Regions from separate parts of the Fodinibacter luteus genome, predicted to be linked through region 1. Evidence: predicted binding sites of a transcription regulator. Region 1 holds the regulator's gene; the other holds the start of a gene.
The links. The regulator HspR, encoded in region 1, represses chaperone genes until heat shock. The targets are predictions, from matches to a motif close to AAGTTGAGTCNNNNNGACTCAACTT.

Region 1 (15,585 bases):
CGGCGACCGACGGCCCCTCGATGCGCTGCTGCAGCCCGTGCGCCTTGCCGGCCTTGCGCACGACGAACGCGTCGAGCCGCCCGCCCTGCGCAGCACTCGCGTGGAGCATCGCGGTCGCGACCGGGTCGGCGCCGAGGGTCAGCCCGCCGACGGCGTCGAACTCGAGGTCGCGGGTCAGGTCGAGCATGACCCGGCCGACGAGCGGGGCCGCCTCACCGTCGAGCGTGATGCGGCGCAGGTCGACGTAGTAGTCGGCCTCGCGCCCCGAGGACAGGGTGACCCTGCCGTGGACGATCGCCTTGTCGCGGACGATCTCGAGGAGCCGGGCCCGGTCGGCGGCGATGTCGGTCACGGGTCCACCGTATGCCGTGCGCCGGGCAGGTGCCGCAGCCGTTCAGCGGTGCGGCGGCCGCGGGGGCGGGTGCGGCTGCGGCTGCGCGAGCACCGACAGCTCGCCGGCCTCCCCGGGGGTGGCCCGCTGCTCGTGCCAGCGCTGGTGGTGGTCGGGCTCCGGCGGCGGCTCGGGCCGGGTCGGGGGGTCGGTGCCGTCCCAGACGTCGAGTCCGGCCGCGAGCATCCGGCCGGTCGGGCTGGTGACGACCGCGGTGGCCAGGTCGTCGCGCAGGTCCGCCGGCAACCCGTCGAGGAGCAGGCGTGGGCGGCGCCGCTCCGCGAGGACGACGAGGCGGGCCACGGCGTGGACGTCGTCGGGCCCGAGCCGGGTGCCGGCGAGGAGCAGGCGCTGGAGCTCGGTGAGCAGGCGCCCCCTCGCCCGCGGGCCGAGCCTCCACAGGGCGTGCCGGTGCGCCGTCTCCTGCCAGTCGGCGGAGGCGGTGCGCAGAAGGTGCCGGTACTCGCGAAGCACCTGCGGCTCGGCGCCCTGGGCCATCCCACGATGGTAGGCCCGCGGACCCCCGTGGAGGAGCCCCCGGCCCCGGTCGAGACGACCATGCCGCCCCGCGGGCCGCCGGCTCAGGACCGCCGGCGGAAGCGGTCGAGCGTACGCATCGCCCCGCCGCGCACGAGCGGGCGGGGCAGCACGCGCACCATCGCCGTGAGCACCTTCCACTGCGCCCCGGGCACGGAGACGACCTTGCCGCCCGCGGCGTCCGCGAGGGCCTGCTGCACGACCGTGTCCGCGTCGAGCCACAGGGCGTCCGGCAGAGCCGACACCCGCATCCGGGCCCGGTCGTGGAACTCGGTGCGGGTGAACCCCGGGCACAGCGCCGTCACCGTGACCCCGGTGCCGGCGAGCTCGCTCGCGAGGCCCTCGGAGAAGACCGTCACGAAGGCCTTCTCGGCCGAGTAGGTGCCGTTGGCGATGAACGACGCCACCGACGAGACGTTGACGATGGTGCCGTGGCCCCGCGCCCGCATCGCCCGCCCCGCGGCGTGGCAGGTCAGCATGACGGCGCGGACCATGACGTCGAGGCCGGCCTCCTCGGCGGCCAGGTCGTTGTCGAGGAAGCGGGCGCGCAGCCCGAACCCGGCGTTGTTCACGAGGAGGTCGACCGGCCGTGCCGGGTCGGCGAGCCGGGAGCACACCTCGCCCGTCGCGGCGCGGTCGGACAGGTCGGCGACGAGCACCTCGACCTCGACCCCGTGGGCCGTCCGGAGGTCGCGGGCGATCCGCTCGAGCCGGGCCCGGTCACGGGCGACGAGCACGAGGTCGCTCCCCTCGCGCGCAAGGCGTTCGGCGAAGGCCAGGCCGATGCCGGCCGAGGCGCCGGTGACGAGTGCGGTGGTCATGCGGGGACTGTATGCCGCAGTCGCTCCCCCGCGGCCGCACCGCAGGACAGGCAGTACCCGCCGCGGGCTGCTCGTGCCGTGCTCAGCCGCTGGCTCTGCCCCGCCTACTGCCTGTTGGTGGACGCAGCCGTCGCCGGCCCCCGGGGTGTGACGCGGGCCGAGTCCCCGGCCTACCCGTGGGTAGGGTGATCGACGTGCGCATCGCCACCTGGAACGTCAACTCGATCCGCTCCCGCATCGACCGCGTCGAGGCCTGGCTCGCCCGCTCCGACGTCGACGTCCTCGCCATGCAGGAGACCAAGGCCCGGGACGCGCAGTTCCCCTATGCCCGCCTCCACGACCTGGGCTACGAGGTGGCCCACCACGGCCTCAACCAGTGGAACGGGGTCGCGATCCTCTCTCGGGTCGGCCTCGACGACGTCCGGGTGGGGTTCGACGGCGACCCGGGGTGGGGCGAGCCGCTGGCCGCGGAGGCGAGGTCCATCGGGGCCACGTGCGGCGGCATCCGGATGTGGTCGGTCTACGTGCCCAACGGCAGGGCGATCGGAGACCCGCACATGGCCTACAAGCTCGACTGGCTCGCCCGGTTGCGTGAGCAGGCGAGCGCCTGGGCGGCCGACGGCACGCCGGTCGCCCTGTGCGGCGACTGGAACATCGCGCCCCAGGACGACGACGTCTGGTCGATGGAGTACTACCTCGACAAGAGCCACGTGTCACCTCCCGAGCGGGCCGCCTTCAACGCCTTCCTGGATGCCGGGTTCGTCGACGTCGTGCGGCCGCACGCTCCGGGCCCGGGCGTCTACACCTACTGGGACTACCAGCGCCTCGCCTTCCAGAAGCGCCGGGGCATGCGGATCGACTTCGTGCTCGGCTCCCCGTCGTTCGCGGCCCGCGTCGCCGGGGCCGCCATCGACCGCGAGGAGCGCAAGGGGGCGGGTGCCAGCGACCACGCGCCCGTCGTCGTCGAGCTCACGGACTGACGGGTGCTGCGGCCGCGCCCTGGCGGACCGCGTCACGAACGGCTGAGGATGCCGCTCGCGTAGGCGGCCTGGCCGACGTGCTGGGTGCAGTCGTCGAGGACGCTCACGAGCCGGACGGCCGCGGTGACCGGGGGGTCCCAGCGCTCGTCGACGACCCGGTCGAGGTCGGCGTCGGTGACCGTGCGCAGGGCCTTCTCGGCGGCGTCCGCCGCGGCGTCGAGGTAGCCGCGCAGGTCGGCCCCCGGCGCCCGGACGAGCAACATGTCCTCGACGCTCATGCCGTAGCCGTGGGCGTCCGGTGGCAGCGGGAGGGCCAGCCGCTCGCGCCATCCCTCGGCCTCCCACACGGCCGGGTAGCCGAACACCTCCGCGACCTGCTCGTCGAGCACGCGGGCGAGGTGCCACACGAGCCAGGCGACCGTGTTCGTGCCCGGCGCCGGGGGTTCGGCGAGGCGGTCGTCGGGGGTCGAGTCGAGCACCGCGTGGACGCCCTCGCGCACCCGGGAGAGGGTGTCAAGGAGGAGGTCGGAGGTCGTCGCCATGGTGCGGACGGTACTCCGGGGACGGCCGCGCCGACAGGCCCTGCGCGCCGCCGTCCCGAACCGCGCTCTGGCCGGAAGGTGCTCCGGGGACGGCCGCGCCGACAGGCCCTGCGCACCGCCGTCCCGGACCGCGCTCGGGCTTCCCAGGAACCCGCCTCAGAGGCCGAAGGTCGTGGCCGGGTGCGCGACCCCCGGGCGGCGCCGCACCCCGAGCGCCAGCGACGCGAGCGCCCCGAGCCCGGCGGCGACGGCGGCACCCCGGAACACCCACGCGACCTGGAGCACGGCGGCATCCTGCAGGGCCTCGACGTCGGTGGGGTCCGGCAGCGCGGCGACGGCAATGTAGTACTGGTGCAGCCCGATCGCCGTGAGGAGGGCGACCCCGACGACCATCCCCACCATCCGGGACACGACGACGAGCGCGGACGCCGTGCCGTGCGCGTCGTGCGCGGCGCCGGCCAGGGCGGCGTCGTTGACGGGGGCCAGCGCCAGCCCGATGCCGAGGCCGGTGAGGGCGAGGACGGCGGTCGACGACGCCTCGTCGAGGGAACCGCGCCCCCACGTCGACATCACCGCGAGGCCGACGGCGGTCGCCGCCAGCCCGGTGGCCGCGACCACCCCGTTGCCGAGCAGCCGCAGGGCCCAGCCCCCGGCGAGCGCGCCGATCGGGACGGCGACGAGGAACCGGACGAGGACGAGCGCCGCCTCGGTCTGGTCCGAGGTGTGCACGAGCCGGGCGAGGAGGGGGACGTCGACGACGACGGCGACGAGCGCGACCCCGACGAGGAGCGAGACGACGAGCGCCCACACAAGCCGGCCGCGGACGAGCCCACGGGGCACGAGCGGGGCGGCGGCGCGGCGGTGGTGCACGGCGTACGCGACGGCGAGCAGGACCGCGAGCGGGAGGAGCGCCAGGCCGAGCGGGCCGACGATTTCGGTCTCCGGCTCGGCCGCGGCGAAGGTGAGCACGACGCAGCCGAGCGCCCCGCCGAGCAGCAGCGCCCCGAGGAGGTCGGCGCGGCGCAGCAGGTCCCAGGCGCCGCGCCCGCCGACGGCGAGGGCGGCGAACAGCAGGACGGCGCCGGCGACGCCGATGGGGGTGGCCAGGCGCGACGACGTGTCGCCGAGGGGAACGAAGGGCAGTCCGAGCGAGACGCTCGTGACGAGGGCGGCGGGGGCGGCGAGGGCGAGGACCCCTGTCGCGGCGGCCGCGGCCGACAGCGCGGCCACGGCCGGACGGGGCCGCGGCACGGCACCGCCCCCGGTCACGACCACCGCCCCGGCGAGGACGGCGCCGAGCGCGGCGTTGACCCAGAAGATCGCCCGCCAGTCGGCCACGACGAGGACGAGCGCCCCGAGCACCGGACCGAGCACGGAGCCGAGCTCCTGCACGGCGCCGACGACCCCGAGTGGCACGCCGCGCCGGTCGGCGGGCCACAGCTCGGCGACGATCGCGAGGGTCGCCGGCACGAGGCCGCCGCCGCCGGCTCCCTGCACGACCCTCCCCGCGACGAGCACGGGCAGCTCGGCGGCCAGTGCCGTGACCGCCGAGCCGACGACGAAGACGACGAGGCAGGCGAGCAGCACCCGCTGCCGGTCGACGAGGTCGGCGACCCGTCCGACGAGGGGGAGCACGGCGACGTAGCCGAGGAGGAACCCCGAGATGATCGGGGTGGCCCGCTGCAGGGAGTCGATGCCGACACCGACGCCGCGCATCATGTCGGTGAGCGCGAGCACGACGACGTAGGTGTCGGCGGCGGCGAGGGAGACGGCGACCGCGGCCGTCGTGAGCAGTGCCCTAGGGGCGGGTGATCTCAACGGGCGCCCCGTAGTCCGTGAGCTCCAGGACGTAGGTGGCCTCGACCCCCGGGAAGAACGGGCCGGTGAGGGTGGCGGTGCGCAGCTCGTCGTCGTCGGTGAGGCCGTAGCTCACGTCGTAGGTGCCGGTGCCGTCGCCGAGGTGGAACAGCTCGTCGATGCGCTGCCCGGGCAGCGTGCCGTCGATCCGGTCGAGCACCTCGTCTCCCGACCGGGTGCGGCCGTTGGCCCGCGGGTCACCGGTCTGGGTGAGCAGCGAGGAGATGCCGACGGCGGGGTCGAAGAAGAACGCCGGGTTGGGGGCGTTGATCGTGGAGAGGTCGGTCTCCTCGTACTCCGGGGTGAAGAGCTTGAGGTAGGCGGTGTCACCGATCGCGATGGTGTCGATCGTCCCCGCGACGCCACCGACGGTGCCGGTGATGGTGCCCTGGAACTTCGGCTCGCTCGCGCTGATGACCCCGTTGCCCTCCGCCGCGGTCACCCCGTTCTCGACACTCGGGACGTCGCGGCTCGACAGGTCGAGGGCGACCGTCTCCGCGGCGTCGAACTCGGCCTTGGCGGCGGTGAGCCGCTCGGCGGGCGCCACCTCGGCGACGGCCTCCTCCTCGCCCGAGCAACCGGCGAGCGCGACGACGAGGCCGGCGGTGGCGAGGGCAGCGGCGAGGGTGCCCGGGAGGCGGCGCATGGCCGCAACAGTAGCCCGCAGGTCCGGCACTCCTTGCACATCACCCACCTCACGGCCCGCGGACCGGGCTTCCGCGGGTGGGTGATGTGCAAGGAGTCGGGGTCGTCCTCGGGGCGGCGGGTGCCGGCCGGCGGCGGGTGCGGGCCGGCGGCGGGTGCCGGCACGCACCCGATCCCGTCAGCGGAGGGTGAGGCCGTCCTCGCCGCGGTCGACGGTGACGGTGTCGCCGTCGCGCACGTCCCCCGCGAGCAGCGCCGTCGCGAGCCGGTCGCCGATCTCGCGCTGGACGAGGCGACGCAGCGGCCGGGCGCCGTACGCCGGGTCGTAACCCTGCTCGGCCAGCCACGTCGTCGCGGCCTCGGTGACGTCGAGGGTGATCCGCCGCTCGCGCAGCCGGGTCGCGAGCGCGCGCACCTGGAGGTGCACGATCCGGGCGAGCTCGTCGCGCGAGAGGGCGTCGAACACGACGACCTCGTCGAGCCGGTTGAGGAACTCGGGCTTGAACGCCTGGCGCACGGCTGCCATGACGGCCTCGCGCTTCTCGCCCGGGTCGAGCAGGGGGTCGACGAGGTACTGCGACCCGAGGTTGGAGGTCATGACGAGGATGACGTTGCGGAAGTCGACCGTGCGCCCCTGGCCGTCGGTCAGCCGGCCGTCGTCGAGCACCTGGAGGAGGATGTCGAAGGTCTCCGGGTGCGCCTTCTCGACCTCGTCGAGGAGGACGACGGAGTAGGGCCGGCGCCGCACCGCCTCGGTGAGCTGGCCGCCCTCCTCGTAGCCGACGTACCCCGGGGGCGCGCCGATGAGGCGGGCCACCGCGTGCCGCTCGGAGTACTCCGACATGTCGATGCGGACCATCGCCCGCTCGTCGTCGAAGAGGAAGTCGGCGAGCGACTTCGCGAGCTCGGTCTTGCCGACACCGGTGGGGCCGAGGAACAGGAACGACCCGGTCGGCCGGTCGGGGTCGGCGAGGCCGGCGCGCGAGCGACGCACGGCATCCGACACCGCGCGCACCGCCTCGGCCTGCCCGATGAGGCGCGAGCCGATGATCGACTCCATGCTGAGCAGCTTCTCGGTCTCGCCCTGCAGCAGGCGACCGGCCGGGATGCCGGTCCACGCCGAGATGACCTCGGCGATGTCGTCGGCGCCCACCCGCTCCTTGACCATGAGGTCGGATGCCGTGGCCGTCTCGGCCTGCTGGGCCTCGTCGAGCTGCTTCTCCAGTGCGGGGATCTCACCGTAGAGCACGCGGGACGCGCCCTCGTAGTCGCCATCGCGCTGCATCCGGTCGGCCTGGGTGCGCAGGTCGTCGAGCCGCGCCTTGAGGTCGCCGAGCCGGTTGAGGCCGGACTTCTCCGACTCCCAGCGGGCGGTGAGGGTCGACAGCTCCTCGGTCTTCTCGGCGAGGTCGGCGCGCAGCCGCTCGAGCCGCTCGGCCGACGCCTCGTCGGTCTCCTTCGCGAGGTGCAGCTCCTCCATCCGCAGCCGGTCGACGGCACGGCGCAGGACGTCGATCTCGACCGGGCTGGAGTCGATCTCCATCCGCAGGCGCGAGGCCGCCTCGTCGACGAGGTCGATGGCCTTGTCGGGCAGCTGGCGCCCCGAGATGTAGCGGTCGGACAGGGATGCCGCGGCGACGAGGGCACTGTCCTCGATCTCGACCTTGTGGTGGGCCTCGTAGCGCTCCTTGAGCCCGCGCAGGATCGCGATGGTGTCCTCGACGCTCGGCTCCCCGACGAAGACCTGCTGGAAGCGGCGCTCGAGCGCAGGATCCTTCTCGACGTGCTCGCGGAACTCGTCGAGCGTCGTCGCACCGACGAGGCGCAGCTCGCCCCGGGCGAGCATCGGCTTGAGCATGTTGCTCGCGTCCATGGCCGACTCGCCGGTGGCACCGGCCCCGACGACCGTGTGCAGCTCGTCGATGAAGGTGACGACCTGCCCGTCGGAGGACTTGATCTCCTCGAGGACGGCCTTGAGCCGCTCCTCGAACTCACCGCGGTACTTGGCCCCGGCGACCATGGCGCCGAGGTCGAGGGCGATGAGGCGCTTGTCCCGCAGCGACTCCGGGACGTCGCCGTCGACGATCCGCTGGGCGAGACCCTCGACGACGGCGGTCTTCCCGACGCCGGGCTCACCGATGAGCACGGGGTTGTTCTTCGTGCGCCGGCTCAACACCTGGACGACGCGTCGGATCTCGTCGTCGCGGCCGATGACCGGGTCGAGCCGGCCCTCGCGCGCGGCCTCGGTGAGGTCGGTGCCGTACTGCGCGAGCGCCTCGCCCGCCTCGGTGGGGGTCTCGGAGGTGACCTGGCGGCCCCCGCGCAGCTCGGCGATCCTCTGCTCCATGTCGGCGGCGCCGCGCTTCTCGACGGCGGCGAGGTGGCCGGTCTCGGCGAGGGCGAGGAGGAGCAGGTCGAGGGCGAGGAACGCGTCGCCCTTGGCGCGCATCAGGGTGTCGGCCTGCTGGAGCACCGCCAGCGCCTCCCGGCCGAGGGCCGGCGGCTGGGCGGTCGGACCGCTCGTCGTCGGCAGCGCGCGCAGGCGGGCGTCGGCCTGGCCGAGGACGTGCCCGGCCCCCGTGCCGGCCGCGCCGAGGAGGGCGTCGGCGAGTGCGGTGTCGAGCTGGACGGCGGCGCTCGCCAGGTGGTCGGGCGTGATCTCGGCGTGGCCGGCGGCCTGGGCCGCCCGCTGGGCGAGGGCGAGCGCCTCGGCCACCTTGGCGGTGGGCTTGAGCTCCATGGGACTACTCCTGGACGCGGTGGGACGTGGTGGGGGATCGCCTCGTGCAACCTCGCGAAAGTTGAGTCTATTCCGCTCAAGTCCGTGCTGGGAGCGAGGTGCGACCCGTCCGACGGCCGTTGCGTCTCACCGGTGGGCGAGCCACTCCACCGCCTGCTCCACGAGGGTCTGCGGGTCGTGCCGCAGGTCGAGCACGACGCCGTCCTCGTCCGCCCCGAGTGGCTCGAGGGTCCGCACCTGCGACGCGAGGAGCGAGGCCGGCATGAAGTGGTCGGGCCGGGCCGACATCCGGGCGGCGATGAGCTCGACCGGCCCGTCGAGGTGGACGAACTGCACCTCCGGGGGGCCGGACCGCAGCACGTCGCGGTAGGCGCGGCGCAGCGCCGAGCAGGCCATGACCGTCGACTGCCCCTCTCTCGCCTGGGTCGCCATCCACGCGGCGAGGTCGGACAGCCAGGGCCACCGGTCGGCATCCGTGAGCGGGATGCCGGCGCTCATCTTCGCGATGTTGGCCTCCGGGTGGAACCGGTCGGCCTCGGCGAACGGCAGCCCCATGGCCGTCGAGATGCCCTCGGCCACGGTGGACTTGCCGCTGCCCGAGACACCCATGACGACGATGTGCCGCGTGCGGCCGTGCCCTCGGGCGCCAGGTGCCGCTCCCCCGGTCACAGGGCGAGGCTCACGCCGAGGGCGAACACGAACCCGACCGTGCCGATGAGCGTCTCCATGACCGTCCAGGTCTTCAGGGTCGTCTTCTCGTCCATGCCGAAGAACCTGCCGACGAGCCAGAACCCGGAGTCGTTGACGTGGGAGAGCACGGTCGAGCCGCAGGCGATGGCGATGACGATGCACACGAGGTCGATGCTCGTCAGGCCGGAGGTCGCCGCGACCGTCGGGGCCAGCAGGCCGGCGGTCGTCGTCAGGGCGACGGTCGCCGAGCCCTGGGCGACGCGCAGCGCGGTCGCGACGACGAAGGCCGCCACGATGACCGGCAGCCCGGTCGACTCCAGCGAGTCGGCGAGCGCCTCGCCGATGCCGCTCGCACGCAGGACCCCACCGAACATGCCACCGGCACCGGTGATGAGGATGATCGCGCAGACCGGCCCGAGCGCGCTGTTGACGATCTGCTCGACGTCGGCCTTCGAGCGCCCCCCGCTCAGGACGACGGTGGCGACGATGACGGTGATGAGCAGCGCGATCGGCGTCTGCCCGATCATCCGCAGCAGCCCGACCCACGTGGCGTCCGGGTCGACGACGCCGGCCGCGCCCAGGGTGTTGAGCCCGGTGTTGAGGAAGATGAGCAGCAGCGGCAGGAGGAGGACGAACAGCACGGTGCCGAAGGCGGGCGGGGGGCGGTCCTCGGAGCCCTCCGGCTCGCTCACGCCCCCGACGAGCAGCTCCGGCACGGGGATGTACATCCGCCGGCCGGTCCACGTGCCGAAGAGGTACGACGCGAGGTACCACGTCGGGAGGCCGATGAGCAGGCCGAAGACGACGAGGAGGCCGATGTCGGCGCCGAGCAGCTCACCCGCGGCGACCGGGCCGGGGTGCGGCGGCACGAACGCGTGCATGACGGCGAACGCGCCCGCGGCGGGCAGCCCGTAGGTGAGCACCGAGCCGCCGAAGCGCCGGGCCACGCTGAAGATGATGGGCAGCATGACGACGAGCCCGGCGTCGAAGAAGATCGGGAACCCGAAGAGGAGCGAGGCGACACCGAGTGCCAGGGGGGCGCGGTGCTCGCCGAAGCGGTTGATGAGGGTGTCGGCGAGCACCTGGGCGCCGCCGGTGACCTCGAGCAGGCGGCCGATCATGGCACCCAGACCGACGAGCAGGGCGACGGTGGCCAGCGTGGCCCCGAAGCCCGAGAGCATCGTGGGCACGACGTCGGGGAAGGGGATCTTCGTGACGATCGCGGTGAGGAAGCTGACGAGCACGAGCGCCACGAAGGCGTGCATCTTCAGCGTCATGATGAGGAAGAGCAGGAGCACGACGGCGGCCACGGCGATGAGGAGCAGGACGCCGGCGGAGTAGGCCGGCTCCACTGCCTCGACCGTCGCGAACTGGGTGTGCACCGTCGTCGTCATGTCCTGCCCCCTCGTGTGTCGGCTCCACGCAGCGGGCCCACCCTAGCGACGGGCGCACCCCCAGTGGGGCACAGCAGCAGGCGAACTCGCAGCCGCCCGGCATCCCGAGCGGTGTCAACCTCGACCCGGGGCACCGGAGGGGTGGCGACGCGGGCGCTCAGCCGCGAGCGGTCCCCCCGGCGCCAGAACCGGGGCCGGGGTGCGGGTCGTACCAGCCGCCGCGCTCCTGCACGAGGGCCTCGAACCGGTCGCGCAGCCCGTGCTCCACCGGGCGCGACTCGTCGACGACCATGTCCTCACGGACGTAGACGGCCCACTCGTGGTCCTCGGCGTCGTCCTCGCCCGCGAGGGACTCCCGGACCACCCGGACCTCGGTGAAGCCCTCGTCGGACAGCTCCGCCGCGACCTCGTCGGCGGTGGCGCGGTCGGGGAAGACCAGGAGGTGCTCGCTCACCCGCCCGAGTATGCCGGTCAGCAGGTGGCGGAGAGGTCCGCCGCGTCGGCGTCGTCCGGGGTGACCGTCGGGCTCGGCGGCGCCGTCGGCGAGGTGGAGCCGCTCGGCGTGGTGGAGCCGCTCGGCGCGGGCGAGCCGGTCGTCGAGGGGGAGGCGGTCGAGGTGGCCGCCGGCGGCTCGATGGCCTTGTCGACGAGGCGGCGGATCTTGGCGAAGTCGGGGTAGCCCGGCTCGACGACCTTGCTCGTCAGCGGCAGCGAGCGGATCGAGCCGCCCTCCTGGATGCGGAGCACGAGGTCGACCCAGGCGGACAGCTCGCCCGCCGGGATGTCGGCGCTGACGTTGCTCTTGAGCACCTTGGCGAGCTGGGGGTAGCTGCGCAGGAGCGAGACCGGGTCGGCCTGGTCGAGCAGGGCTCCGGCGACGCACCGCTGACGGCGCATCCGGCTGAAGTCGTCGCTGCCCGCCCGCGACCGCGAGTACCAGAGGGCGAGCCGGCCGTCGAGGTGCTGCAGGCCCGGCTCGATCCACTCCTCCTTCTCGCCGGTGAACTCGATGCGCCCGCTCGGGGTCTGGTGGCACTCGACGCACACCCGCTCCCGGACGTTGACGTCCACCCCGCCCATGGCGTCGACGAGAGCCCGGAAGCCGCGCAGGTTGACGACGACGGACTGGTCGACCTCCAGGCCGGTGATCTCGCCGACGACGTCGACCGTGGACTGGCGGCCCGGCTCGTCGACCCCCTCGAAGAGGTCGGGGCGGCTCTCGGCGAGGGTCCAGATGCCGTTCATGAGGCACTCGTCGCCGCAGTCGTAGCCGTTCGGGTAGACCGCCGAGAGGGGGTTGTCGTCGGGGAAGGGCACCCGCTCCAGGTTGCGCGGGATGCCGATGAGCAGGGTGTCGCCGGTCTTCGTGTCCGTGCTCACGAGCATGAGCGAGTCGGTGCGCACCCCCCACCGGTCCTTGCCGGCGTCCGACCCGATGAGGAGGGTGTTGACCCGGGGCACGTCGGCCCACGGGTCGGCCGCAGCCACGTCGGCGAGGGCGACGTCGCGCCCCTCGCCGAAGCCGTCGGCGACGAACACCTCGTCGATGAGGGTGGACTGCACGTCGAGGTAGCGCACGGCCATGGCTGCCGGTGCGGCGATGACGAGGCACGCGCCGGCCGCGAACGCCACCCGCCACCAGCGCCCGGCGCGCCGCCGCCGGGGCCACGACTGCTCGGCGGTGAGGACGATCGAGCCGATCCACACGACGGCGGCGACCATGACTGCGACACCGATCCACTGGAGCACCTCGGGCCGCACGGCGACGTCGAGCACCGAGCGGACGAGGCCGCCGCGCCAGGCCCGGGCGAGGAGGAGCAGACCCGTGACGAGCGCGAGGACGACGAGCACCCAGCCGAGGACCCGCCAGCGGGTGCCGATGAGGCCGGCCCCCGGGAGGATCGTCCCGAGAGCGACCCGGCGGTAGTAGGTGCCCGGGGGGCTGCGCAGCTCGGCACGGCTCGCCGGCGGCGGGGGCGTCCCCGGCCGCCCGGACGAGCGCAGCGGCTCCTCGTCGGACATCCTCACGTCTCTTTCTCGGCAGGTCACGGCTCGGGTCCGTCCCTCGGGACGCACACCGTGACCCCGGCACGATAACCCCAGAACCTGTACCCCGTGTGCTAGGCCCGCCGCGCGCCGGTTGCTCGACGGCACGAAACGGCCCCGGCCGGATCCGTCCGCCGCGTGGTCCAATGGCGGCATGAGCACGCTGACGAGGCCGGCCGTGCAGCCCTCGGACCGGTTGCGGCAGGTCGGCGTGACCCTCGCCGAGCTCCTCTGCGTCGTCGGCACGCTCGTCGGTGTCGGGGTGATCGGTACCCGGGTCGAGGAGTCCTCGGGAGGGGCCCTCGCCGCGGACGCGACGCTCCTCGCCCCCGCCGGACCGGCCTTCACGATCTGGACCCCGATCTACCTCGGCCTCGCCGCGTACACGGTGTGGCAGTGGCTCCCCGAGCAGGCCACGGACCGGCGGCACCGGGCGATCGGGTGGCTCGTCGCGGCATCCATGGTGCTCAACGCCGCATGGCTGCTCGTGACGCAGCAGGGCTGGATCTGGGTCAGCGTGCTCGTCATGGCGGGGCTCGTCGCGACCCTCGGGGTGCTCGTGCGCCGGCTCGAGGAGGTGCCGTCCTACGGGCACGTCGAGACCGTCGTCGTCGACGGCACGTTCGGGCTCTACCTCGGGTGGGTCGCCGTCGCCGCCTGCGCCAACGTCACCGCGGCGTTCGTCTCGAGCGGGGTCGACCCCGGCGGGTACGCCGCGCAGCTCGTGGCGGTCGCCGTCGTCGCCGTCGCGGCCGGGGTCGGCGTGCTCCTCGCGCGCCGACTCGGCGGTCGGTGGGCCGTCGCCGGCGCGATGGCCTGGGGACTGGGCTGGATCGCCTGGGGCCGGGTCACCGACGAGCCACGCTCGCTGCTCGTCGGGGTCGCCGCGGTCGCCGCCGCCGTCGTCGTGCTCGGCGCCGCGGGGCGCACCCACGCCCGCCTCCCCGACTGATGGCACTCCACCCACGCGCGGGGGCGGTCCCGCGCGTGGGTCGTGTGGGTGATGTGCAACGGGTCGGTGCCTCCGCCGGATGCCGTCGCCCTCCCACGGTGCGCGCCGGCGGTTCCGGTGGCGCGGCCCGATGCCGATGCGTCGACCGCGCGGTGAGCGTGAACGGCATCCGGTTCAGGCCCGGCCGGACGGGGCTCAGTCCCGGCGGCCCGGGCTCCAGATGACGAGGGCCTGCGAGCGCCCGTGCCGCGGGCGCTCACCGAGCCGCGCGGCGTAGACGTCACCGCTCGGGGAGACCGAGAACACGCGGGCCGTGCGGCCCGAGGACGCGCGCAGGGCCTCGAGCTCGGCGGTGAGCTCGGACACCCGCGAACGCAGCGCCGAGACCTCGTTCTCGAGGTCGAGGATGCGCGCGATGCCCGGCAGCGAGATGCCCTCCTCCTGCGAGAGCCGCTGCACCTCGCGGAGGAGGGCGACGTCGCGCTGGGAGTACCGCCGCCCCCCGCCGCGGGTGCGTGACGGGGTGACGAGGCCGAGCCGGTCGTACTGCCGCAGCGTCTGCGCGTGCATGCCGGCGAGCTCGGCGGCGACGGAGATGACGAACACCGGGGTGTCGTCGTCGGGGCTGAAGGCCGCGTAGTGGATCGACGTCATGGCCGATGGCCTCAGCTCGTGGCCTGCTCGAACAGCCCGGCCCGCGGGTCGACGCCTGCTTCCTCCGCCTGGAGGACCTCGACGGCCTCGCGGCCGGCGTCGGTGAGGCGCTGCGGCACGATGACGGTGACCTTCGCGAGGAGGTCACCCGCGCCGTGGCGTCCTGCGACCCCCCGGCCCTTGACCCGCAGCACCCGCCCGCTCGGAGTGCCCGGGGCCACCTTGACGCGCACCGGGGTGCCGTCGAGCGTCGGGACCGACACCGTCGCCCCGAGGACGGCCTCGGCGAAGGTGACGGGCAGGTCGACGGTGAGGTTGTCGCCGTCGCGGCCGAAGACCGGGTGCTTGTCGACGGTGACCGTGAGGATGAGGTCGCCCTTGGGCGCCCCGGGATCTCCCTCAGCGCCCTTGCCGCGCAGCCGGATCCGCTGCCCGTCCTTGACCCCGGCCGGGATCTTAGTCGTGATCCGGCGCCCCTCGGCCGTCGTCAGGGTGACCGTCGCCCCCTCGACGGCGTCGCGGAAGCTCAGGGTCGTGCGGGCCTGGACGTCGGCTCCGGGTCGCGGGCCGCGGGGGGCCCCGAACCCGGAGAAGGGGTCGCCGCCGCGGGCCGCACGGGGCCCTCCGGTCGCGCCCGCGCCACCGCCGAACATCTGGGCGAGCAGGTCGTCGAGGTCGGGCTGGCCGGCGCCCGCACCACCCGGGCCACCGGTCGAGAAGCGCACCCGCTGGCCGCCGCCTCCCCCGAACGCGGAGAAGACGTCCTCGAAGCCACCGGCGCCGGGACCGCCCGCCCGGAAGCGGGCGCCGCCGTGCGCCATCTGCCGGATCGCGTCGTACTCCTCGCGCTGCTTCGGGTCGGACAGCACCGCGTGGGCCTCACCGACGTCCTTGAAGCGCTGCTCGGCCGCGGTGTCGCCGGCGTTCTGGTCGGGGTGGTGCTTGCGGGCGAGGCGCCGGTAGGCCTTCTTGATCGCGGCCTGGTCGGCGTCCTGGGGGACCCCGAGGATCGCGTAGAAGTCCTTCTCGAACCAGTCCTGGCTGGCCATCGGGCCCCTCCTCTCGGTGCCTCGGTGCGGGTCGTCGTGCGGTCGTGCGGTGCGGGTCGTCGTGCGGTCGTGCGGTGCTGGTCGCCCGTCTCAGGCCGGGTCGGCGACCGCGACGCGGGCGGGGCGCAGCACCTGCTCCCCCGCACGGTAGCCGGGCTGGAGCACCGTGACGATGGTCGTGGATGCCGCGTCGGTCGGGAGGTCGTCGTCGCCCTCCGGCCACGGCGTGTGCATGAGGGCCTCGTGCTGCATGGGGTCGAACGCCTCGCCCCGGCCGCCGAAGCGCT
Region 2 (15,585 bases), on a different contig from region 1:
ACCGAGGCCCTAGGGTGGGCTCCGCCGTACACCCTCAAGGAGACATCTATGACCACAACCCGTCGGCGCGTCCTCGGCGCCGGTATCGCGGCCACCGCGATCGCAGCCCTCGTCGCGGGCACCCCCGCCCTCGCCGCGGAGGGCAAGAAGCCCGCCGCGACGGGCAACCCCAACTTCACGGCGGTGCAGCTGCTGTCGTTCAACGACTACCACGGGCACATCGAGGCCACGGATGGGCCGCTGTCCAAGACGCAGGACCCGTCACAGAAGGCGGTCGGAGGTGCCGAGTACCTGTCGAGCGCGCTCGACGCGCTGAGGGGATCGGCACCGCAGGGCCAGTCGCTGACCGTGGCCGCGGGTGACCTCATCGGGGGGTCGACCTTCCTGTCCGGGATCTTCCACGACGAGCCGTCGGTCGAGACCTTGAACGCGATGCGCCTCGACGTCAGCAGTGTCGGCAACCATGAGTTCGACGAGGGTACCGACGAGCTCCTGCGGATGCAGGACGGCGGGTGCCACCCCGTGGACGGCTGCTACTTCCCCGACGACCCTTACGCGGGCGCGGACTTCCAGTGGCTGGCTGCCAACGTCGTCAAGAAGGACGGCACGGGCACCCTCCTTCCCGGAACGTCCGTCAAGGAGGTCGGCGGCGTCGAGATCGGCTTCATCGGGATGACACTCGAGGCCACCCCGACCTTGGTCAACCCCGCGGGCGTGGCGTCCGTGGAGTTCGAGGACGAGGTCGAGACGGCCAACGCGCAGGCGGCGCTGCTCAGGGCGCAGGGTGTGGAGGCGATCGTCGTCCTCCTGCACGAGGGCGGCTACCAGTCCGGTAACTTCGACCAGTGCAAGGGCCTGTCGGGCCCCGTGGCCACGATCGCCGCGCAGATGACGCCTGATGTCGACGCCCTGGTCACAGGCCACACGCACCAGCCGTATGTCTGCTCGGTTCCCGACCCGGAAGGCAACCCCCGCCTCGTCACGAGTGCGGCGTCCTACGGCAGGGTCGTCACCGAGACCAAGCTCGTCATCGACAAGAGCACCGGTGACGTCGTACGCAACCGCACCTCGGCCCAGAACCACCTCGTCACCAGGGACAAGCTGACGCCGGATCCCGCTCAGACGGCCATCCTGGAGAAGTGGAGCACCCTTGGCGCTGCCAAGGCGGCCGAGGTGGTCGGCAGCAACAGCGAGGACATCACCGGTGACGCGAGTGGCGATCGTGGTGTCGAGACACCCATGGCCGACCTCCTGGCGGACGCCATTCTCTGGGGCACCGAGGCCCCTGAGAACGGCGGAGCGCAGATCTCCTTCATGAACGTGGGTGGTGTGCGGGCCAGCTTCCTGCTCGAGCCGAAGTACGCCGAGGCCCCGGGTGAGATCACCTACGCCGAGGCCTACGACGTCGCCCCGTTCGGGAACCTCCTCGTCTCCATGGACCTCACGGGAGCGCAGATCGAGGAAATCCTCGAGCAGCAGTACCAGCCTGTAGAGGCACGTGGCAGCCGCCCGATGCTGGCGCTCGGTGTGTCCGAGGGCTTCACGTACGAGTGGGACGCCACACAGCCCGAGGGCAGCAGGGTCGTCCCCAACTCCATGCAGCTGGATGGTGTCCCGGTGGATCCGGCCGCGACGTACCGGGTGTCTACCTTGAACTTCCTCGCCAACGGCGGGGACCTGTTCACTGGCTTCACCGAGGGAACGAACATCCTCGGTGGGTCCGAGGACCTGGCCAACCTTGTCGCCTACCTCAAGGTGAACCCCGGCTTGACCGCGCCGGAGGACCGCATCGCCGGGCTCTGACAGGCAACGACACAGCGCCGCGGAGCGAGCGAGGGCCGCACCCCACCCGGGGTGCGGCCCTCGCCGCGTTCTCCTTGCTCCCGCAGCGTCCGGCACCCTGGGGGCTGGGGGCACCAACCTGCCGGACGTCCCGCGGGGGTGGCCCGCAGCGTCCGGCACCTTGGGGGTTGGGGGCATCGAGCTGCCGGACGTCCTGCGGGGGTGGTCCGCAGCGTCCGGCGCCTTGGGGGTTGGGGGCACCAACCTGCCGGACGCTGTGACCGACATACAGTGACGCCATGCCGAGCCACGTCCCCCCCACCCCGGAGCGCCGACCCCACGTGCGCGAGCACCACGGCGACCGCTTCGAGGACCCCTACGCGTGGATGCGTGACCTCGAGGACCCCGCGCTGCTCGCCCACCTCGAGGCGGAGAACGCCCACGCCGAGGCCCGCACCGCGCACCTCGCGCCCCTGCGCAACGCGATCTTCGAGGAGATCCGCTCACGGGTCAAGGAGACCGACCTCTCGGTGCCCGTCGCGAGCGGCCCGTGGTGGTACTACTCGCGCACCGTCGAGGGCCGGCAGTACGCCGCCCAGGTGCGTGCCCCCCTCACCGACCCCGCGGTGCGGCCCGACCCGGAGGCCGAGGCCGTGTCGGGGGAGCAGGTCGTCCTCGACGGCAACGTCGAGGCGGGCGACAGCGAGTTCTTCTCGCTCGGGGCGCTCACCGTGAGTGCCGACCACCGCCTCGTCGCCTTCGCCGTCGACACGGAGGGGGACGAGCGCTTCGACCTCACGGTCCGGGTCGTCGCGACGGGCGAGGTGCTCGACACGGCGCTCACCGGCATCGGCTACGGGGTCGAGCTGAGCCGCGACGGCCGCTTCGTCTTCTACACCCGGCTCGACGACGCGTGGCGCCCGCACCAGCTGTGGCGGCACCGGGTCGGGGGCGACCCCGCCGACGACGTCCTCGTGCACCAGGAGGACGACGAGCGGTTCTGGATGGGCGTGTCCGCCAGCCGCGACGAGCGCTGGCTGCTCCTCGGCCTCGGCTCGAAGACGACGTCGGAGGTGCACCTCCTCGATGCGGACGACCCCGAGGGGGAGTGGCGCGTCGTCGCCCCGCGCCGCGAGGGGGTCGAGTACGACGTCGAACCGGCCGGCGACCGCCTGCTCGTCGTCCACAACACCGACACGCCGGACGCGGACCTGGCGTGGGCACCGCTCGACGCGACGAGCCATGAGCAGTGGATGCCGTGGCTCGCCTCGGGCGAGGGCGAGCGGTTCGTGTCGGTCGACGCCTTCGACACGGCATCCGTGCTGTCGCTGCGCACCGGCGGTCTCACCGCGCTGCGGGTGCTACCCCGCGACCCGGCGAGCCCGACGGGCCACGGCGACCCGTGGGACGTCGAGGTCGACCAGGCGGTGCACTCGATCGGGCTCGGCGACAACCCCGAACCGGGCCAGGTCGCAGTCCAGGTCGTCGTCGAGTCGTGGGCGAGCCCGCGCACCGTCCTCGACGTGGACCTCACGACCCGCGAGCGCACCGTGCTCAAGGTGCAGCCGGTGCTCGGAGACTTCGACGCGGCCAACTACACAGAGCGGCGGGAGTGGGCCACGGCATCCGACGGCACGCGGATCCCGGTGTCGGTCGTGCACCGGGTCGGTGTCGAGCCCGACGGCGGCAACCCGGGTCTGCTCACGGCGTACGGGTCCTACGAGATCTCCTCCGACCCCTACTTCTCGGTGGCGCGGCTCAGCCTGCTCGACCGGGGGGTCGTGTTCGCCGTGGCCCACGTTCGCGGTGGCGGGGAGATGGGTCGCGGCTGGTACGACGACGGCAAGCTGCTCGCGAAGCCGAACACCTTCACCGACACGCTCACCTGCGTCGACCACCTCGTCGCGGCCGGGTGGTTCGCGGCCGACCGCGTCGGCCTCGAAGGCGGTTCTGCCGGTGGGCTGCTCGTCGGCGCCGTGCTCAACCTGGCTCCCGAGCGTTTCAGGGTGGCCCACGCCGCCGTGCCCTTCGTCGACGCACTGACGACGATGCTCCAGCCCGAGCTCCCCCTCACCGTCGGGGAGTGGGAGGAGTGGGGCAACCCCCTCGCGGACCCCGAGGTCTACGCGGCGATGCGCGCGTACGCCCCCTACGAGAACCTGCGCGCTGCTGTCTACCCGGCGGTGCTCGCGACGTCGAGCCTGCATGACACGAGGGTGTACGTCACCGAGCCCGCCAAGTGGGTCACCCGGCTGCGGGAGACGGTGACGAGCGACCTCGTCGAGCGGCCGGTGCTGCTGCGCACCGAGATCGCGGCCGGGCACGGGGGACGCAGCGGTCGGTATGCCGCGTGGGAGCAGATCGCGTGGGAGTGGGCCTTCGTGCTCGACCAGCTCGGCGCGACCGAGCGGGTCGACGGCTGACCCCGGCGCGCTGCCGTCGCCGGGGTCAGCGGGTCAGCCGGTTCGCCGCCGGCCTAGCGGGTGAACAGGATGGGGCACGGACTGCGGCCCATGAGGCGCAGCGCCGTCGAGCCGACGTGCAGCCCCGGGAACCCTCCGGAGCCGCGGCTGCCGACGACGAGGAGGGCGGCGCCCTGGGCCCGCTCGAGGAGGGCGCTCACCGGCTCGGCCTGGAGGACCTCGTAGTCGACCTTGACGTGCGGGTGCTCGGCGCGCCGGGCCGTGAGGGCCGCCTCGACGGTGCGCTGGAGCTCGGCCTCGTAGGCGCTCCAGCTCGAGTCGCTCGCGAGGGTGGGGTCGGCCGCGCTGCGCGCCTCCCAGGCGTGGACGACGGCCAGGGCGCCGTTGCCGCGTGCGGCCTCGTCGAACGCGGCGGCGAGGGCCCGCAGGGACGGCTTCGAACCGTCGACGCCGACCACGACGGAGGCGTCCTCGGACGCGGGGTCGGTGTTCTCGTGGCCGACGACGAGCACGGGGCATCGGGCGTGCGTCACGACCTGCATCGCGACGGCGCCGACACTGGCGCGGCTGAAGACGCCGTGGCCCATGGCGCCGACGACGACGAGGGCGGCGGTGCGGGCGGCATCCACGAGCGCCTGGCTGGCGTAGCCCTCACGGATCGACGTCGTGACGGTGAGCGTCGGGTCGACAACGTGGGCCCGGGCGACGCCGTCGGCGACGAGTCGGTGGGCGTGAGTCGACACGACCGCCGAGCCGTCGGAGAGCTCGCCGAACCCCAGCATGGGCAGGTCGGCCGCGAAGGCGTGCAGCACGTGCAGGGGGAGCCCGCGGGCGCTCGCGACCTGCGCGGCACGGGTGACGGCCGCCATGGAGAGAGGGGATCCGTCGACCCCGACGACGACTCGTGGTGCACCCATCTGGGTTCCTCCGATCGCGAGTGGTCCGCGGCGGGCGGCTCGTCGTGACCGTCGGCTGCGAGGTCGCCCGTCGTCGTGGGGGGCGGCGCTCCCCACACCCTGACCGTGGCACGGCGGGGCACCCGACGCAAGGGCGCCGGTCACACGACGCGCGGCGAGTGCGGAAGTGGTTGCCCCGGCGACCGGTTCCGCTCTCTCGGCGGGCCGGGGGGAGCGGCATAGGGTGTCGGCCATGACGCTCATCGCCATCGAGTGGGACGACACCGCAGGGCGCGGCGGCCGCGGCGCAGTCCGCCTCCTCGACCAGACCCAGCTGCCCGGGACGACGGCCTACCGCAGCATCGACACGACGAGCGACCTCGTCGTCGCGATCGCCGAGCTCGCCGTCCGCGGGGCGCCCGCGCTGGGTGTGGCGGGGGCGCTCGGCGTCGTGCTCGCGATGGACGAGGGGGCTCACGAGGGCTGGGACGACACGCGGGTGCAGGCGGCGATCGACCGGGTCCGCCACGCGCGACCGACCGCGGTCAACCTCGCGTGGGGCGTGGACCAGGTTCGCGCGCTCGTGCCCCAGGGGCGCGACGTCGTGCTCGAGGCCGCGCGCCGGGTCGCCACCGACGACGAGGCCGCCAACCGCGAGCTGTCGCGCCTCGGCGCCGACTGGCTGCTCTCCCGAATCGACCGGGCACGGCTGCGGGTGCTCACCCACTGCAACACCGGCTCGCTCGCGACCTCGGCGTGGGGGACCGCGCTCGGGGTCATCCGCGAGCTTCACGCACGCGACCGGCTCGAGCTCGTCTACGCCGACGAGACCCGCCCGCTGCTCCAGGGCTCGCGGCTCACGGCGTTCGAGCTCGCCGCCGACGGCATCCCCCATTGGGTGCAGGCCGACGGTGCCGCGGCCTCGACGATCCTGCGCGGCCTCGTCGACCTCGCGGTCGTCGGGGCCGACCGGATCGCCGCCAACGGCGACGCCGCGAACAAGATCGGCACGCTCGGCGTGGCGCTCGCCTGCCACGATGCCGGCATCCCGTTCATGGTCGCCGCGCCGTGGTCGACGGTCGACCTGTCGATGGCCGACGGTTCGGGCATCGAGATCGAGGAGCGCTCGGGCGAGGAGGTCACGGTGCTCGCCGGGGTGCGCCTGGCCCCGGAGGTGTCGCCGGGGTTCAACCCGGCGTTCGACGTCACCCCGGCACGGCTCGTCGATGCCGTCGCGACCGAGCGCGGTGTGGCCGAGCCGCGCCGTGGGATCGACCTGAATTCCCTCTCCTGACCTCACCGGGCGCCAGGCCGGCTCAACGTGGGCCGATCGTCCAGCACTCGGAAGGCCATTCCTTCATCAGCTCAGTATGAAGGTATGATCTTCATATGGCTCGAGTGAAGAACAAGGCTTCACAATGTGTCCTCATCGGGGACGTCGTCGGCTCCCGGGGGTCTGCGGACCGGCACGCCCTGCACCGGGCGCTCGAGGACGGGCTCGCCGGCGTCGATGCCGCGGTCCCGGCGATCGCCGGGCTGCGGGTCACCGTCGGGGACGAGTTCCAGGCGTCGTACGCCAGCCTCGGCGACGCGCTCGAGGCCGCCCTGCGGGTGCGACTGGCGCTCTTGCCGGAGGTCGACACCCGCATCGGCGTCGGCCGCGGGCCGGTGACGACCCTCGACGCCGAGCGCGGGATCGAGGACGGGCCGGGCTGGTGGGCCGCCCGCGATGCGATCGAGGCCGCCGAGGAGGCCGCAGACCGCCCGGCGACCCGCCACCTGCGTACCACCTACCGGGTCGCGCCCGACGCCGGAGGCGCCTCCGCGGCAGGCGCCTCGTCCGAGGACGCCATCAACGCCGCCCTGCTGTGTCGGGACCATCTGGTTGGCTCGATGTCGGAACGCTCGATCCGGCTGCTGAGGGGGCTCATGGAACCGCACACGACCCAGGGTGAGCTGGCCGCTCGCGAAGGCATCAGCGCCTCGGCCGTGTCCCAGCGCGTGCGCGCCGACGGCATCGGTGCGGTGCTCGCCGCCCAGGCACTGCTCCGGGGGCTCGCGTGACGTGGCTCGCGGTGTGGCTCGTCGGGGTCGGTGTCGCCGACCTCACCCGGGCGGCGTCGGGGTACTCCCGTGGCCGTTGGCCGGTGGTCGCGGGGACCGCTGGCGTGGCGGTGCCGGCGGTGCTCGCCGGGCTCACCGCACCCGTGGACGTCGTCGTGCTCGCCACCTCGCTCGTCGCGCTCGGGCTGTGGGTGCGGTTCTCCGCCCAGGCCCTCGTGACCGGCACGGGCCACGGGCCGGCCCTCGCGGCGCTGGCCCTCGGCGGCACGTGGCTCGTCGGGCTCTCCGGGTGGGCGACGCCCGCCGGGGGAGTCCTCGCCCGCTGGCTGGCCTGGGCCGACCCGCCGCTGCTCGACGAGGCGACCGACCCCGGCGCGGTCCTCCTCGTCCTCGGGCTACTCCTCGTCAACCTCACGACCGCGAACCTCGTCGTGCGTCTCGTGCTGCTCGCGGTCGGCGCCATGCGGCCGGTCCGACCGCTCGAGGCCGACACCGGCCCGCAGCCGTCCGACCAGCTGCGCGGGGGACGCCTCCTCGGCCCGATGGAGCGCGTGCTCATCCTGGGGCTCGGGCTCGCCGGCCAGCTCACCGCCGCCGGTCTCGTCATCGCCGCGAAGGGGCTCATCCGCTTCCCCGAGCTGCAGGCCAAGCGCGACGACCGCTCGAGCGTCGACGGAGTGGGCATCGACGCCGTCACCGAGTACTTCCTCGTCGGGTCGTTCGTGTCCTGGCTGATCGCGCTCACCAGCCTCGCCCTCACGCGCTGACGATGCTGTCCTTCCACTGCGCCGGGAAGTCCGAGGTGCGGTCCCCCGCGAGGAGCAGCCGGTACGTCATCGCCGCCGCCTCCTCGAGGTTGAGCGCCCGTCGCAGGGCCATCGACACGGTGTCGCCGAGTGCCGAGCAGCCGTGGTGCGCGAGCACGACCGCGTCGTGGTCGCTCGCGGCCTGCGCGGCGGCATCCGCGATCTCCTGCGAGCCCGCCGGGAGGAACGGCACCCGACCCGCGCTGCCGAGGTAGAACTGGTGGTCCAGCGTCGTGAACCGGATCGCGACGCCGAGCATGTCGACGAGCAGGACGTGCTGCGGGTGCAGGTGGACGACGGCGTTGACGTCCGGACGCACGGCGTACGTGCGCTGGTGCAGCTTCCACTCCACCGACGCCCGGGCCGCGCCGCCGACGTGCTCCCCGTCGAGGGTCAGCTCGGCGAGGTCGCCGGGGGTGAGCCGGTCCAGCCAGGTGCCGGACCCGGTGACGAGGAACCGGTCGGTCCCCGGCAGCCGCACCGACAGGTTGCCCCCGCTGGCCTGCACGAGGCCGCGGGCGACGACGTGGCGGCCGGCGTCCAGCAGCTCGTCGATGAGGGTTTCGCGCTCGCTCGTCATGGCCCGATTCTCGCGCAAGCCCGACCCGCGAGGGCCGGCGTCCCGACGCTCACGCCGCTACGGAGACACCGACGCCTCAGGGCGGTCCGGAGTCTCGAGGGGCTCACGTCGGTCCGGACACGCCGACGGCGCCCGCGGGTGCGGGCGCCGTCAGTGGACCGGGAGGTGTCAGGAGGCGGCGGACTCCCCGTGCGCCTCGCTCTCGATGGTCTGGTGACCAGAGGTGTGGCTCACCGAGATCTTGCGCGGCTTGGCCTCCTCGGCGACCGGGATGGTCAGAGTGAGGACACCGTCGGAGTAGTCGGCCGAGATGCGGTCGGACGCGACGCCGTAGCCCAGGGTGAGCTGCCGGGCGAAGGTGCCCGACAGGCGCTCGTGCGAGAGCCACTGGACGTCGCCGTCGGGCTGCTCACGCCGCTCGGCGCGGATGGTGAGGGTGCGGTCCTCGACATCGACGTCGATCGTCGACGGGTCGACGCCCGGCAGGTCGATCGCGGCGACGAAGTGGTCGCCCGTCCGGTAGAGGTCCATCGGCATGGCGGCCGACGCCGGGGTGCGCAGGGCGCCGGAGAGCATGCGGTCGATGTCGCGGAAGGGGTCGAAGGTGGTGGCCATGGTGTGTTCCTCCGTGGTGCGGGGGCAGGTGCCCTGATGTACATGAGTGGGAACGGCTCAACTTTACCCCTTGTTCCCGACTCAATGCCAACTCCGAGAACGTCGGGGTCGCCCGCCCCGGAACCGGGTCGGCTGCTGGCACCGTTGGTGGGGTGACGGCTTCCGACGAGGGGCCGCGGAGCGAGGAGACGACAGATGGGCTTTCTCGACCGGTTGCTGGGGCGCACCCCGACCGAGCAGCAACGCCAGTCCGGATCCGCGTGGACCCACGGGTCGGCCCCAGCGCGTGGATCCGCCCCACCGCCTCCTGGGTCGAGCGAGGACGAGCGGGCCGTGGCGCGCTACCGCTACCTCCTGCGCACCGCGCCGCCCGAGCAGCTCGAGGCCCTGCACGCCGAGGCCTTCGCACGCCTGACCCCGGAGCAACGCCAACAGCTGCTGCGCGAGCTGTCCGCCGCGGCACCGGGAGAGGCCGGATCGTCGAGCGAGCCGGCCGACCTGGCCCGAGCAGCAACCCGAGCCGAGATGCGTTCTCCCGGCACGCTGCAGGGCACGTTCTCACGCGGCTCCTTCGGCGGGCCGGGGATGGGTGGCATGGTCGCGGGGTCGATGATGGGCACGATCGCCGGGGTCGTCGTCGGCTCCGCCATCGCGAACATGATGTTCGGCGGCTACGCGGACAGCCCCGAGGCGCAGGAGGCGGGCGACACGGGTGGCGACGTCGGCGGCGACACCGGTGGCGACGTCGGGGCCGATGCCGGCTACGCGGACTCCTCGGGCGGAGACGCCGGGGGGGACTGGGCCGGTGGTGACGGCGGCTGGGGCGGCGGCGGCGACTGGGGCGGTGGCGGCGACTTCGGGGGTGGTGACTTCGGCGGGTTCTGACGGGCTCGGCAACCACCATCCCGCGGCGACGGACACCCCCGGCGTCACGTCGGGTAGGCCCGCCAGCCGCGGCCGCGGTGCCAGCCGACGAGGGGCGACCCTCGCCACGCGGTCGTCAGCCACACCGTGCCCAGTCCCTCGGGCACGTCCGGGTCTGCGTCGGGCAGTGACTCGACGGGCCCCGTGAGGGGCAGGTACACGGCATCCGGCAGGCCCCCCTCGCCGACGCCGATGAACAGGTGCCGTTCGTCGACCCCGCGGGCGGCGACCACCTTGGTGGCTCGGCGTGCCACGTGGGCCACCGTGAGCAGGTCGGACACCGCCCGCGGCAGGAGTGAGAGATCTGCATCGATCTGTCCCGCAGCGTGGTTCGAGGTCACCGTGATGCCGCGTGGTCGGCGCCCGTCGTGCTCGAACGCGGCGGGGTGGCCGTGCAGCCTCGAGGCGGACTCGTGTGCGAGCCAGCCGAGCTCGGGGTCGCTCTCGAGCACCTCGGCCGGGAGCGCAGACGGTGACGTGACGTCGTGGGCCTCGCACAGCGTGATCGTGCGCTCGTAGGCCGCGCGCACCCTCGCGAGCTCCGATCCGACCACCTCGGCCGTCCACCACCACCGTCCCGGGTTGGGCCACGTGTAGCGCTCGCGCCCGAGCAGCGCGGAGCTGCGGCGGGCCTGCGTTCCCGCGTGGGTCGTGACCTCGACGGCCGCGGTTCGACCCCCGGGCAGGACGAGGTCGAGGTCGTGGGCGCCCTGGCGGATGCCGATGTCGTGGGCGCGGGCGGCGCCGCCGGTCGCACGCTCGAGCAGGACGGCGGCGAACCGCTCGTCCTGGCGCAGCCCGTCGAGGCGTCGTGGGTCACTCCCCATGGGGGAAGGCTAGGCGCCCGCGGGGACGGTTTCGGGGTGCCACCGCGCGAGGCGGCCCCGGTCAGCCGAACCGGCGCTTGAACTCCGTCGCCAGTGTCTCGCCGGCCGCGCCGACGAGGGCGCCGACGACCGGGTTGACGACGAGGGCCGTCACGGCGCCCGCGAACTTCGGTGCGTACTTGACGAACCAGTCGCGCACGTACTCCATCGTCGACAGCTCGGGCTTCTCGGCGGTGATCGCCGCCTCGAGCTCGTCGAGCTTCTCGGCCGCCGCGTCCGGGGTGTCGGGGTCGGCGAGGACCTCCCCCCGCAAGGTCGCGAACTGCTGGAACAGCGACGCGAGCTCGGCCTCGCTCGGCCCCTGCGACGACACGGTCGTGCTCGTCTGGCTGACGGTGCCGCCGATGGCGACCTGGCCACCGCTCACGTTGCTCACGGTGCCACGCACCGAGGTCCGAGCCTCTTCCTCACCCATGGTCTGTTCTCCTTCGTCGTCGTGCGGTGTCGGGATCAGGGTTCTGCCCGGCTCACCTCAGGTGACCGTCGAGAAGGTCAGGGTGACCGCGCCGCCGCAGTCGAGCTCGGCGTCGGGCGGGGGGGACTGGTCGATGACGAGCTCGGATGCCTGACCGTCCTCGACCGGGTCGAGCTGGGCGGTGAACCCTGCCCTCTCCACCTGGCTGCGGGCGGCATCCACCGTCATCCCGACGACGTTCGGGACGGTGCACGGCCCGCTGATGACCTTGATCGTCCGCGGGTCACCGGGTCGACCGGCGCTGCCGGTCGCCTGGACGAAGGACTCGAGGACGACGGACCCCTCGGAGACTCCGCGCAGCGTGACCTTCACGTCGGCGGTCTTCCTGACCGGCACGCCCTCGAGGTCACAGCTGAGCCCCTCGGGGATGGTCGTGCAGCGCGGCCGGCCTTCCACGATGTCCGCAGCTTCGCCGGACAACCCCACCGTCAAGGTGCCACCCTCACTCGGGCCGATGTCACGGCTGTCCAGGGGCCGGTTCTGCACCCGGACCGTGAACGCGCGTTCCTCGCCCACGACGAGCTCGTCGCTCTCACGGTCCAGGGTGAACGCGACGAGGTTCGGGGCCCCCTCGACGGGGGTCGGGGTCGGGGTGCCCGTGCCGGTCGTCGGAGGCGTCGTGGTGGGAGCGACCGTGCCCGTGGGAGCGGCCGTCTCCTCGTCCGACCCGCCGCGCGAGGCGAAGGCCACGACGGCTCCCACGACGAGGCCGATGACGACGAGCAGGGCGGCCGCCGCACCGAGCACCCGTCCCCACCGGATCGGGACCGGCTCCGGCGGAAGGGGTTCGGGAGGGACCGGCTCCGGAAGCGGGGGACTCGGTGGCTCCGGAGGCGGGGCCGGAGGGGTGCGTGTCGACCGGTCGACCACGGGGATGACCGTCGTCATGGCGTCGTCGACGACGGCGAGCTCGTGGTCGAAGAAGCGCCGGCTCGCCGTGTCCCCCAGGGCGTCGGCGGCTGAACGCCCGGCCTCCAGGGTGTCCCGCCAGGCCGACCACCGTCCGGCGAGCGCGAGGGGCTGCTGTGCCGCGGCGGCGAGCGCCACGGCATCCTCCCACCGACGGTCCCGGTCGGCCTGCCGCAGCGCGCTGGCGATCGTGGGGATCTCGCCCGCGACCTCCTCCGGGACCGCTCGCTCGCGCACCCACGCGGTGAGGACGACCGCGGCGCGCCGGCGCTCCTCCGGGGAGGCCGCCATGTGGTCGCGGGCCCGCCACCCCTGCAGGTCGTCGCCCTGCACGATGCCGCGCCGGCTGAGCTCGTGGAGGGTCGAACCGGCATCCGCGTGCCCGGAGAAGGCGGCGACCGGCCCGGCACCGACCGGTGCGTCGAAGGCTGCGAGGGCGGCGAGCACGGCATCCTCCTGGACGGACACCGAGCGCAGCACGGCGACGAGCAGGTCCTCGGGCTGCGCGTCGACGCCGAAGCCGCGGGCCACCGAGACCAGGTCGCCGTCGTCGGCTCGCACGAGGGAGGCGAACCGCACGAGCTCGAGTGGCGTGCCGTGCAGCACCTCGCTGACCCGGGTGCCGACGTCGCGCTCGCGCTCGCTCAGCTCGCGGCCCACCGCCGCCGCGATGAGCTCGACACCCTCGTCGGTGGTGAGGCCTGCGAGCGCGACGCCCTCGACCCCGTCGAACACGCGCTGCTCCGTGCCGGCGAGGAGGAGCAGGGACGAGGGGAGCTCCTCGCGCAGCGCGTCGATGTCGTCCCGGCCGAGGCTCGTGTCGTCGAGGACGACGAGGAGGCGCAGGTCGCACAGCGCGCTCGTGAGCTCCTCGCGCCGCGGCACGACCCGGCGGGACCCGACGTAGCAGGTGTCGTAGACGTAGGCGAGGGTGTCCGCCGTCCCGAGCCGGGCCGGGATGGCGATGACGCCGTCCGGTGTCGTCTCGGGAAGGGGGGCGTTGGATGCCGCGCGCAGCAGGGCGGTCTTGCCGATCCCGCCGGGGCCGTGCACCTCCACCGACCGGCCGGCGGCGAGTGCGGTCCGGACCCGTCGGAGCTCCGCCGTGCGCGCGACGAGCCCGGGGAAGGCCGGGGGCGGGCGCAGGACGGGCGGTGGACGCCGGACCACCTCGACGTCGGAGTCGGCGTTGATGACGACGTACGAGCCCTGCGCGGCGTCGATCTGGAAGACCCGTCCGCCCACCGCGACCTGGCCGCCGCTGACGTCGCTGACCTGTCCGTGGACCTCGGTCGTCGAGCCCGGGTCGGCGACCGGCGGGGTCGCCTCACCGGTGGCCACGCGAGCGGCCTCCCCGGCACCGCGACCGCGGGTCCGGCCCGCGACGGCTCGCACGCTCACACATCTGAACCTCCGTCCGACGGGGTTCCTGCGGATCCTCGGAGTGGCTCGGTGGGTCAACTGTAGCGACGGCGAGGGTGTCAGGGACAGAGCCGGCGGGCCCCGGCCGCACGGGGCGTCGGCTCGTGATACGTCTGCGGGGAGGGCCGTCCCGACCCTCCCGGCACCCGATGGTGGTGGTCAGGGGGTCAGTGGGCGGCCCCGGCCGTGAGGGCGTCCGCGCTGCGGCCGGCCCCGTGCGAGCGGCCCGGGGCTCGCACCCCGTTGACCGTCGACGAGTCGAACGCGAACGTGATGACCGCGGTCGCGATGGCGTCGGCGTTCGTGTCCAGGGCGTCGGTGTTGACGTTGCCGACGAGCGGCTGGTCGGCACCGAGGAGGGCGTACAGCGACTCGTCCTGGCCCTTGCCGGTGAGGTTGTCGCAGGACGCGTGGTAGCACGGGTCGTACGCCTCGTCGGCGACACCGCCGTAGCGCTCGGCCTCGTCGACCGTCTTGACTCCCTCGGCGCCGGTGAACAACCCGCCTGCCGGGATGCCGACCGCGATGAACGGGCCGTAGTCGGACCGCCCGGAGAACTCGGAGTCCTGCCACGGCAGCCCGCGCGACGCGTAGAAGTCCTCGAAGACGTCCTCGATCTCGGCCGAGCCCTCGGGGATGAACCCCGCAGGCGCGGTGCCACCGGAGTTGTCGCCGTCGTAGACCCCGAACATGTAGTTGGGCGAGGCGACCATGTCGAAGTTGAGGTAGAGGGCGATCCGGCCCCGGTCCGCCTCGGACAGCTGGCCGACGTAGTGCTCCGAGCCGAGCAGCCCCGACTCCTCGGCGCCCCACCAGGCGAAGCGGACCGTGTTGTTCGGCTTGACCTTGGCCATCTGGATCGCCGTCTCGAGCAGGGCCGCGCTGCCGGAGCCGTTGTCGTTGATCCCGGCGCCCTCCTGGACGCTGTCGAGGTGGGCGCCGGCCATGACCGTGTTGGCGTCGTTGCCCACGCGCGTCTCGGCGAGGACGTTGGATGCCGTGCGCTGCTCGGCCGTGAAGTCGACCGTGACGCGCACGGTGGCACCGGGCGTGCTCGCCAGGTCGGCGCCGGCGTCGTAGGTCGCGAAGACGACCGGGATCGTCAGGCCGGTGGCGTCACCGATCATGTTGAGCAGGCCGGTGCGGCCGGGCTGGCCCTCGTTCATGATGACGGCGCCCGCGGCGCCTGCGGCCTGGGCGTTGAGGGCCTTGACCGCGAAGCCGCACGTTCCGCGCTGGAGCAGGGCGATCCCGCCGGTGGGGAACCCGGCGAAGTCGGCAGCCTCGCAGCCGCTCGTCGAGGAGTTCGCGGGCAGCGACGGGTTGAGGACCAGGTCGACGGGCCTGAGGGCGCCGGTGGCCGTTCCCTCGGGGGCGCCCGGGTCGAAGGTGTTGCGCAGGAAGTCGGTGCCCTCGACGAACGTGCGCGGGAGCGGGCTGGTCCGTGCGAGCTCCGAGCTCTCCTCGACGTAGTCGAACTCGAAGTCCTGGACGACAGGGTCGTAGCCGGCGGCGTCGAGCTGCTCGACGACGTAGGCGACCGACTCCTCGTACCCCGACTGGCCGGCGGCCCGGCTGCCGCCGTTGGCGTCGGCGATGTCCTGGAAGGCCTCGAGGTGCCTCATGACCCCGTCGAGGGTCACGGCGTTCGTGAGCTTCGTGACCGAGTTCGGGTTCGGTGCCGCGGTGGCCTGCGGACCGGCAGTGGCGACGAGGGCGGCGGTGAGCGTGGCGGCGGCAGCGGCGGTCGTGACGGATCTGGTGCCCACAACTGTCTCCCGGTTCACTCCGGCGCCGGGGTG

Region 2: the regulator HspR is predicted to act here: its motif matches at 9,206-9,230, upstream of ABD899_RS10585 (Hsp20/alpha crystallin family protein).

The regions. Positions count from the first base shown of each region.
Region 1 covers NZ_BAABGM010000003.1:252,418-268,002, reverse strand. The annotation lists gene pyrE (orotate phosphoribosyltransferase) at 1-352, opposite strand, end outside; gene ABD899_RS03765 (hypothetical protein) at 395-889, opposite strand; gene ABD899_RS03760 (SDR family NAD(P)-dependent oxidoreductase) at 973-1,749, opposite strand; gene ABD899_RS03755 (exodeoxyribonuclease III) at 1,944-2,729, shown strand; gene ABD899_RS03750 (mycothiol transferase) at 2,762-3,271, opposite strand; gene ABD899_RS03745 (MFS transporter) at 3,428-5,089, opposite strand; gene ABD899_RS03740 (LppX_LprAFG lipoprotein) at 5,070-5,774, opposite strand; gene clpB (ATP-dependent chaperone ClpB) at 5,952-8,513, opposite strand; gene ABD899_RS03730 (gluconokinase) at 8,640-9,182, opposite strand; gene ABD899_RS03725 (GntP family permease) at 9,179-10,597, opposite strand; gene ABD899_RS03720 (ribonuclease E inhibitor RraB) at 10,755-11,051, opposite strand; gene ABD899_RS03715 (LCP family protein) at 11,069-12,619, opposite strand; gene ABD899_RS03710 (TspO/MBR family protein) at 12,798-13,595, shown strand; gene ABD899_RS03705 (heat shock protein transcriptional repressor HspR) at 13,791-14,249, opposite strand; gene ABD899_RS03700 (DnaJ C-terminal domain-containing protein) at 14,261-15,298, opposite strand; gene grpE (nucleotide exchange factor GrpE) at 15,389-15,585, opposite strand, start outside.
Region 2 covers NZ_BAABGM010000013.1:178,518-194,102, reverse strand. The annotation lists gene ABD899_RS10620 (bifunctional metallophosphatase/5'-nucleotidase) at 49-1,803, shown strand; gene ABD899_RS10615 (S9 family peptidase) at 2,082-4,205, shown strand; gene ABD899_RS10610 (universal stress protein) at 4,259-5,122, opposite strand; gene mtnA (S-methyl-5-thioribose-1-phosphate isomerase) at 5,355-6,395, shown strand; gene ABD899_RS10600 (SatD family protein) at 6,491-7,165, shown strand; gene ABD899_RS10595 (hypothetical protein) at 7,162-7,932, shown strand; gene ABD899_RS10590 (class II aldolase/adducin family protein) at 7,922-8,551, opposite strand; gene ABD899_RS10585 (Hsp20/alpha crystallin family protein) at 8,720-9,166, opposite strand; gene ABD899_RS10580 (hypothetical protein) at 9,500-10,051, shown strand; gene ABD899_RS10575 (hypothetical protein) at 10,096-10,917, opposite strand; gene ABD899_RS10570 (hypothetical protein) at 10,979-11,392, opposite strand; gene ABD899_RS10565 (PASTA domain-containing protein) at 11,450-13,762, opposite strand; gene ABD899_RS10560 (M28 family peptidase) at 13,951-15,552, opposite strand.